Regions from separate parts of the Streptomyces sp. NPDC029836 genome, predicted to be linked through region 2. Evidence: predicted binding sites of a transcription regulator. Region 2 holds the regulator's gene; the other holds the start of a gene.

Region 1 (4,411 bases), on a different contig from region 2:
AGCGAGGCCTCGACGAACAGCACGTCCCCGCCGGCCCCGGTCACGGCGAGGCCGGTGGCCACGCCGGGTACGGCGGTGCGCCGCTCGGCCGGGTCCTGCGCGGACTCGGGGACGTGGTGCGGCCACCCGATGAGCCCCCGCAGGTCGTCGGGGCCCACGGTGAGCGGCAGGTCCCGCTCCCCCAGTTCGTTCTGGGCGGCCACCTTGCGCAGCAGCCGGGCCAGGGACCGCTCCAGGGTGCGCACGCCCGCCTCGCGGGTGTACTCGCCGGCGAGCCGGCGCAGCGCCGCGTCCTCCAGGGCGACCTCGTCGGCGGCGAGTCCGGCCCGCTCCAGCTGGCGGGGCAGGAGGTGGTCGCGGGCGATGACGACCTTCTCGTCCTCGGTGTACCCGTCGAGGCGGACGATTTCCATCCGGTCGGCCAGCGCCTCCGGGACGGCCTCCAGGACGTTGGCGGTGGCCAGGAAGACCACGTCGCTCAGGTCCAGTTCCACCTCCAGGTAGTGGTCGCGGAAGGTGTGGTTCTGCGCCGGGTCGAGGACTTCGAGGAGGGCCGCGGCCGGGTCGCCGCGGAAGTCGGAGCCGACCTTGTCGATCTCGTCGAGGAGGACGACGGGGTTCATCGACCCGGCCTCCTTGATGGCGCGGACGATCCGGCCGGGCAGCGCGCCGACGTAGGTCCGGCGGTGGCCGCGGATCTCGGCCTCGTCCCGTACGCCGCCGAGGGCGACGCGGACGAACTCGCGGCCCATGGCGTGCGCGACGCTCTGGCCGAGCGAGGTCTTTCCGACACCGGGCGGCCCGACGAGGGCCAGTACGGCCCCGCCGCGGCGGCCGCCGATGACGCCCAGGCCGCGCTCGCCGCGGCGCTTGCGCACGGCGAGGTACTCGGTGATGCGGTCCTTCACGTCGCTCAGCCCGGCGTGCTCGGCGTCGAGGACCGCGCGGGCGCCGCGGATGTCGTAGGCGTCCTCGGTGCGCTCGTTCCAGGGCAGTTCGAGGACGGTGTCGAGCCAGGTCCGGATCCAGGAGCCCTCCGGGCTCTGGTCGCTGGACCGTTCGAGCTTCTCGACCTCCTTGAGCGCGGCCTCGCGGACCTTCTCGGGCAGGTCGGCGGCCTCGACGCGGGCCCGGTAGTCGTCGGTCTCCTCGCCGTCCTTCCCCCCGTTCTCCCCGTTGAGTTCGCGCAGTTCCTTGCGGACCGCGTCCAGCTGGCGGCGCAGGAGGAACTCGCGCTGCTGCTTGTCGACCCCGTCCTGCACGTCCTTGGCGATGGACTCGGCGACGTCCTGTTCGGCGAGGTGGTCGCTGAGCCGGCGGACGGCGAGGCGGAGCCGGGCGACCGGGTCGACGGTCTCCAACAGCTCGACCTTCTGGGCCACGGTCAGGAACGGCGAGTAGCCGGAGTTGTCGGCGAGCGCGGAGACGCCCTCGATCTGCTGCACCCGGTCGACGACCTGCCAGGCGCCGCGCTTCTTGAGCCAACTGGTGGCGAGCGCCTTGTACTCGGTGACCAGTTCGGCGACGGCGCCGGGCAGCGGCTCGGGCTCCTGCTCGTCGACGCTCTCGCCCTCCACCCACAGGGCGGCGCCCGGCCCGGTGGTCCCGGCGCCGATGCGGACGCGGCCCCGGCCCCGGATCAGGGCGCCGGGGTCCCCGTCGGAGAGCCGGCCGACCTGCTCGACGGTGCCGAGCACGCCGGTGCCCGCGTACGTCCCGTCGATCCTGGGCACCAGCAGCACCCGGGGCTTGCCGCTCCCCGACCCGGCCGCGGCCTGCGCGGCCTCCACGGCGGCGCGCACCTCGGCGTCGGACAGGTCCAGCGGAACGACCATCCCGGGCAGCACGACTTCGTCGTCCAGCGGCAGCACGGGCAGGGTGAGCGATACGGACGTCGAAGCCATGATGTTCCCTCCGGCAGTGAACTTGAGCTTTGCCGACTCAATGCACGTGAGCTCCCCAATGTTCCCCACCCCCCGTTCGCCGGGGGCGAACGGACGTCCGGGTGTCGGGTCCGGGCGCTGCCCCGCTCGGTGGGTCGGCCCCGGAGCCTCAGGTCAGGGCGGAGGCCTCGATGTCGCCCGAGGTCGTTTCGAGGCGCAGCCGGGAGGGCGCGGCGGGGGCGTGGGGCAGGGTGATGTCGCGGTCGCCGGAGGTGCTGGAGCCGGAGAGTTGGTACGGGGCACGCGGGACGCGCAGCGTGACGTCGCCCGAGGTGGTGACGGCGCTCACCGAGACCGGGACGGCCCTGAAGCCCAGACGGGCGTCGCCGGATTCGGAGCGGACGTCGGCCTCCGGGCCGGCCAGGTCGGCGGCGTTGATCGAGCCGGAGGACGTACGGACCTTCAACGGGCCCGCGATCCGATCGGCCCGCACGTCCCCGGAATCCGAGGTCAGCTCCGCGGCCGCGACGCCCGTCACCGTGATGCGGCCGCTGCTGCTGCCGACCTTGACCTTCGCGGCGGCGGGAACCTCCAGGCGGTAGTCGACCCAGCAGGTCTCCGAACAACCGGTGGTGAAGGTGAGGACCCCGTCCGTCACCCGCTGCCCCGGCACGGGCGCGGTGTCCCCGCGGTAGTGCACGGTCCGGTGGACGACGACCCCGGGCCCGGCGCCGGCCGTCACCTCGACGGAACCGCTCCGCCCGTCGGCGACCTCGACGGCCGTGACCGCCTCGGTGACGGTGGCGTCGGCGGCGACGGACTTGGTGGACGTCTTCACCCCGATGTCGTCGAGGGAGCACCCCGCGAGCAGGAGCAGCACGGCGGCGGCCGTGGCGCCGACCGTCTTACGGGCGAGCAGGGCTGATGCGGTGTCGGATGCCATGCGTCAAGTCTGTCGACCGCCCCCGCCCACCACGCTGGTGCCGGTACCCGGGCCGGGGGTGGGGCTATCCCCCCGGGGGGCGGACGGGACCATGGCGGGCCGCTTCGGAAGCGGGCCCGGGACCGGGAGCCGGGGTCCCCGAGGCAGGGCCGGCCCCGCCGCCGGACACCCGGCAGCGGGCGCACCGCCTCCCATCCTCGGAGCCGGGGCGCTCCCCCGCATCCGCCGGCGGGCGCGTCCCCGAGGGGCGGGGCCACCGCCGGTGCGCACGGCTTCGGGCCGGTGGGGGCGGGTTCGGGTGCGGGGGTGGGGGTGGGGTGCACGTTCGCGGGCTCGGTCAGCCGGTCGGTGGGGTGGCGGGTGCCACCGGGCGGCCACCGGCGGGGTCGCCCCACTCGCTCCACGAGCCGTCGTACACCGCCAGGTCCCGGTACCCGGCCAGCGAGGCGCCGAGGGCGAGGACGCAGGCCGTGACCCCGGATCCGCAGCTGAAGTAGAGCCGCTCGGCGCTCCCGGTCAGCGGCGCGAAGGCGGCGCGGAGTTCGGCCTCGGGGAGCATCAGCCCGTCGGGGCGCTGGAGTTCCCCGAAGGGGAGGTTCACCGCTCCCGGCATGTGGCCGCCGCGCAGGCCCGCGCGCGGCTCGGGGGCGGTTCCGGCGAAGCGGCCCCGGGTGCGGGCGTCGAACACCGTCGCGGCGGGGTCGGTCAGGGCCTTCGCGACGGTGTCGGCGTCCACCACCAGCCCGGGGCGCGGCCGGGGGGTGAAGGAGCCGGGCGGGCCGTCGTACGCGGGCGCCGTCTCCTCGACGGGCAGGCCGGCGGCCGTCCAGGCGGGTAGGCCGCCGTCCAGGACGGCGACCCGGTCGAAGCCCATCGAGCGCAGCATCCACCAGGCGCGGGCGCTGGAGTAGATCCCGGCGCCGTCGTAGACGACCACGGTGTCGGTGTCGTCCACGCCGAGGCCGCGCATCGCCGCGGCGAACTCCTCGGGACCGGGCATCGTGTGCGGGGCGGCGGCGGTGTGGTCGGACAGGGCACCGTCGAGGTCGAAGGGCCGCGCTCCCGGAATCCGACGCTCCGCTCCCCGGTGGGCCCCGACGGAGGCGTCGAGGAGCACCAGCCCGCTCCCACCGAGCCGCTCCTCGACCCATCCCGCCCCGACGAGGGGCCCGGGCAACGCGTCGACGCCGGCCCGGGCGGCGGGAGGGGTGGGCACGGGTTCCGCTGACGGCGGCATGGGCAACTCCGAAGGCTCGGCGGGACACGGCGACGGAACAGGGCCGCCGCACGGCATGACCGGGTCATCCTCGCGCCCAACGCCCGCCCGGTCGCGCAGTTTTCCGCCGTCTCCGCACCCTGCCCCCCTCCCCCCGCCCACACCGCCCCACCCCGGCGCCACCACCGCCGACCGCACCGGCCGGCGGCAACCCCGAGCACCGGTGCCCCGCGCCCCCACCCCGCCCGGACGGGTCCCCGCCCCCGAACCGGGCCCCGACCGCCCGGAGTCGGCCCGGGCGGCCGGCGCCGTACCGCCGCCCCGCGGCGCGGGCCCGGGGACGCACGGGTGGCGCCGCCCCGGGTTCCG
Region 2 (4,411 bases):
CCTCCGAGGAGGAGGCCGCGGCCCCGGCCGGGGACTCCGCAGCAGCTGACGTGGCCCTGCTGGCGCAGCTGGACCAGGCCCGTACGGCGCTCTCCGAGCGCACCGCGGACCTCCAGCGGCTCCAGGCCGAGTACCAGAACTACCGCCGTCGCGTGGAGCGGGACCGGATCGCCGTCAAGGAGATCGCGGTCGCGTCCCTCCTGACGGAGCTCCTCCCGACCCTGGACGACATCGGTCGGGCGCGGGAGCACGGCGAACTGGTCGGCGGCTTCAAGTCGGTGTCCGAATCGCTGGAGAGCGCCGCCGCCAAGATGGGGTTGCAGCAGTTCGGCAAGGAGGGCGAGCCCTTCGACCCGACGATCCACGAGGCCCTGATGCACTCGTACGCGCCGGACGTCACCGAGGACACCTGCGTGGCGATCCTGCAGCCGGGCTACCGGATCGGCGAGCGGACGATCCGCCCCGCGCGGGTCGCGGTCGCCGAGCCCCAGCCGGGCGCGGCACCCGCGGGCAAGTCCGAGTCCGCCGACGGCGACACGCCGTCCGACAAGGACACGGATGCCCCCGACAAGGGCTGACGTCCACCATGTAGGGAACCGAGAGGAGGGCCACCGGGGATGAGCACGAAGGACTTCGTCGAGAAGGACTACTACAAGGTCCTCGGTGTCCCGAAGGACGCGACCGAGGCCGAGATCAAGAAGGCGTACCGGAAGCTCGCACGCGAGTTCCACCCGGACGCCAACAAGGGCGACACCTCGGCCGAGGAGCGCTTCAAGGAGATCTCCGAGGCGAACGACATCCTCGGGGACGCCAAGAAGCGCAAGGAGTACGACGAGGCCCGCGCGCTGTTCGGGAACGGGGGCTTCCGCCCCGGTCCCGGCGGCGCCGGCGGTTCGTTCAACTTCGACCTCGGTGACCTCTTCGGAGGTCAGCAGCCGCAGGGGGGTCCGGGCGGCGGCTTCGGCGGCGGCCTGGGCGACGTCTTCGGCGGCCTGTTCAACCGCGGCACCGGCCAGGGTCCGGGCACCCGTACCCAGCCGCGCCGCGGCCAGGACATCGAGTCGGAGGTCACGCTCTCCTTCACGGAGGCCGTGGACGGCGCGACCGTCCCGCTGCGGATGTCCTCGCAGTCGCCCTGCAAGGCGTGTTCCGGTACCGGCGACAAGAACGGCACCCCCCGGGTGTGCCCGACCTGCGTCGGCACCGGTCAGGTCTCGCGGGGCAGCGGCGGCGGGTTCTCGCTGACCGACCCCTGCGCGGACTGCAAGGGCCGCGGTCTCATCGCGGAGACCCCCTGCGACGTCTGCAAGGGCAGCGGGCGCGCCCGCAGCTCGCGGACGATGCAGGTCAGGATCCCGGCGGGCGTCTTCGACGGCCAGCGGATCCGGCTGCGCGGCAAGGGCACCCCGGGCGAGCGCGGCGGTCCGGCGGGCGACCTCTACGTGGTGGTCCACGTCGACGGTCACCCGGTGTTCGGCCGCAAGGACGACAACCTCACGGTGACCGTCCCGGTGACCTTCGCGGAGGCCGCCCTCGGCGCCGAGATCAAGGTGCCGACCCTGAACGGTCCGGCGGTCACCCTGAAACTCCCCCCGGGCACGCCCGGCGGTCGTACGATGCGGGCCCGCGGCAAGGGCGCGGTCCGCAAGGACGGCACTCGCGGCGACCTCCTCGTCACGGTGGAGGTCACGGTCCCGACGGAGTTGTCCGACAAGGCCCGCGAGGCCCTGGAGATGTATCGCGACGCGACGGATCCCGAGGACCCGCGCGCCGAGCTGTTCGAGTCGGTGAAGGGAGCATGAGATGGACGGCCGCCGAAGGATCCATTACCAGCTGACCGACGACACCCCGGTCTACGTGATCTCGGTGGCCGCCCAGCTCTCGGGCCTGCATCCGCAGACCCTCCGCCAGTACGACCGCCTCGGCCTGGTCTCCCCGGACCGTACGGCCGGCCGCGGCCGGCGTTATTCGGCCCGGGACATCGAGCTCCTGCGCACCGTGCAGGCGCTGTCCCAGGACGAGGGCATCAACCTCGCGGGCATCAAGCGGATCATCGAACTGGAGAACCAGGTGGCCGCGCTCCAGCAGCGCGTCGCCGAACTCTCCTCGGCCGTGGACGGGGCGGCCGCCGCCCTCCAGGCCCGCGAGGCCCAGGTGCACGCCTCGTACCGGCGCGACCTGGTCCCGTACCAGGCTCCGCAGCCGGGCAGTGCCCTGGTCGTCTGGCGGCCCGGCCCGAAGCGCCCGCTGAGCTGAACGCCGGGCGCGGCCCGGCCCGCATCCGCGCAAGGCCCCTCCAGGAACGCTCCCGGCGGGGCCTTCCGCGTGCGCCGGGGCATATGCCGTCCCGATGGGCCCCCGGGGTCGGGGAGCGCCGCCCAGGGCCCCTCAGAGCTCCGGCAGCGGGGGCGGCGGCGGGCCCGTCGAGTCGCGCAGGATGCCCGAGCGGGCGATGAGGAAGCCCAGCTGGGCGCGGCTGCCGCTGCCCAGGGCGGTGGCCAGCTTGGCGATGTGCGCGCGGCAGGTCCGTACGTTCATCCCCAGGCGCCGGGCGATCGCCTCGTCCACGTGCCCCTCGACCAGCAACTGCGCGATGGAGCGCTGCACGCCCGAGATGCCGTCGGGCCGGTGCGTGTAGGTAACTTCCTGGCTGAGCGGCACGGCGCGCCGCCACAGCTGCTCGAAGACCTTGATGAGGTAGTCGACCAGTCCGGGGTGGCGCAGTTCCAGGGCGACCCGGCGGTCGTCGCTGACGGGGATGAACGCCACGGTGCGGTCGAACACGATCAGCCGCTCGATGAGTTCTTCGAGGGTGCGGATCTCGACCTTGCCCGTGGAGATGCGGTCCACGTAGGCGAGCGTGCCCTGGCTGTGCCGCGCGGTGTGCTGGTAGAGGGTGCGGATGCTGACCCCGCGGTCGATGAGCGGGGCGTCCCGTTCCAGGGCCTCGGTCAGGGCGTAGGACGGCCGGGCGCCGCCGGGTTGGACCGTCAGCATCTCCGTGTGGCACTCGGCCGTCGCCAGGTCGAGGGCGGCGTTGATCTGGTCGAATCCCTCCAGCACGGTGATCGCGTGCGTGTTGGCGGGGTTCTGCGCACTGATGGTGAGGAACGGCTCGAATGCATCGGTGAGGTCGATCGCGCTGCGCCGACGGTCCTGGATCTCCCGCTCGAGGGGATGCAGGCGCTGGGCGAGGGCGACCGCCGGGGGAACCGCGCGGAGCTGGTTCGCGTCATCCGGGTCGGGGCGCAGCAGAGCGAATTCGAGCAGGCAGGGGATGTTTTCCACCTCACTACGAGGTACCCGGCCGGTGCTCAGTGCCGCCGCGTAAAGTCGAGCCCCCTCGTCGCACATGGATGTGACGGGGTGGGGATGTGTCGGGTTTGTGTCGTTTATGGGCAAATCTCCACCCCCCAGGGTCCTGAACATGCAAGAACATGATGCATCGTCCCTGTGGCCGTAACGTGCCTGAATGAGCCATGGTCTGACGTGCGGGGGAGAGGATTCCATCAAGTGAGGACGAAGCCGACCATGTACAAGAGAATGCTTCGCTCGGCGCTTGCCGTTGTTTTCTCCGCTGTTGCGGTATTTGGGGCAGTCAGCGCCGTCAATGGCGATGCGGGGAACGCACTGGCCAGTGACAGCGGCTGGAATATCGTGCCGAAGGGTAAGTCGGACAGCGGTTGGAACGTCGCGCCGGCCGACAGCGGCTGGAACGCCGCGCCCGCAGGTGAACCCGACAGCGGCTGGAACGACACACCCGCCGGTGAACCCGACAGCGGCTGGAACACCCGGCCCGCCGGAGAGCCGGACAGCGGCTGGAACATCGTGCCCGTGAAGGCGCTCTGATGACCCCCGACGACCGCGACTTCCGCCGCGAGATGGCCTCCGCCTATCGGTCCGGATGGCAGTTCATCGATCTCGCCACCGCCATTCCCCACACCGGCGACTCGTTGATGGTCACCCTGTTCGGCCAGCCGATCGTCGTCGTGCGCGAGGAGGACGAGGACGTCCGTGCCTACCGCTGCCTGCGCCGCCCCCGGGGCGCACCGCAGCCCGTTCGTTGCGAAGTTCGCTACGGCATGGTCTTCGTCAATCTCGATCAGCGCGACCACCAGCTCTTCGAACCCGATATCACCGCCGCCACCCCCCGCAGTGCCTGACGCGATCCCCCCGTCGTTGCAGATCGCCCAGGCGCTTCCCCCACACAACGGCGCCATCGTGGACCTGACCACGATGGCGCCGTTGTGATGTCCGCGTCCAGTGGTTGAACCGGACCATCGGCTGAACCGGACCACCGGTTCAACCGGATCATCGGTCCTTCAGGCCCGGCCCATGGCCCGGTCGAGGGTGATCTCCATGACGACCCGGTCGGGGTTGGGCGAGGGGACCCTCCCGTAGCGCTCCGCGT

What was found. Region 2 encodes HspR, which represses chaperone genes until heat shock. Its sites were predicted from a motif close to TTGAGNNNNNNNNNCTCAA; they were not measured.
Region 1: a site for HspR is predicted at 1,927-1,945, ahead of lon (endopeptidase La). Genes of this name have one in related genera too.

What each region holds. Positions count from the first base shown of each region.
Region 1 is NZ_JBVHZI010000005.1:449,358-453,768, reverse strand. Features, by position in the region: gene lon (endopeptidase La) at 1-1,904, opposite strand, end outside; gene ACZ4XJ_RS18535 (DUF4097 family beta strand repeat-containing protein) at 2,053-2,826, opposite strand; gene ACZ4XJ_RS18530 (sulfurtransferase) at 3,164-4,063, opposite strand.
Region 2 is NZ_JBVHZI010000004.1:469,577-473,987, forward strand. Features, by position in the region: gene grpE (nucleotide exchange factor GrpE) at 1-578, shown strand, start outside; gene dnaJ (molecular chaperone DnaJ) at 618-1,802, shown strand; gene ACZ4XJ_RS15900 (heat shock protein transcriptional repressor HspR) at 1,804-2,256, shown strand; gene ACZ4XJ_RS15905 (helix-turn-helix transcriptional regulator) at 2,389-3,429, opposite strand; gene ACZ4XJ_RS15910 (hypothetical protein) at 3,514-3,849, shown strand; gene ACZ4XJ_RS15915 ((2Fe-2S)-binding protein) at 3,849-4,163, shown strand; gene ACZ4XJ_RS15920 (pyridoxamine 5'-phosphate oxidase family protein) at 4,323-4,411, opposite strand, start outside.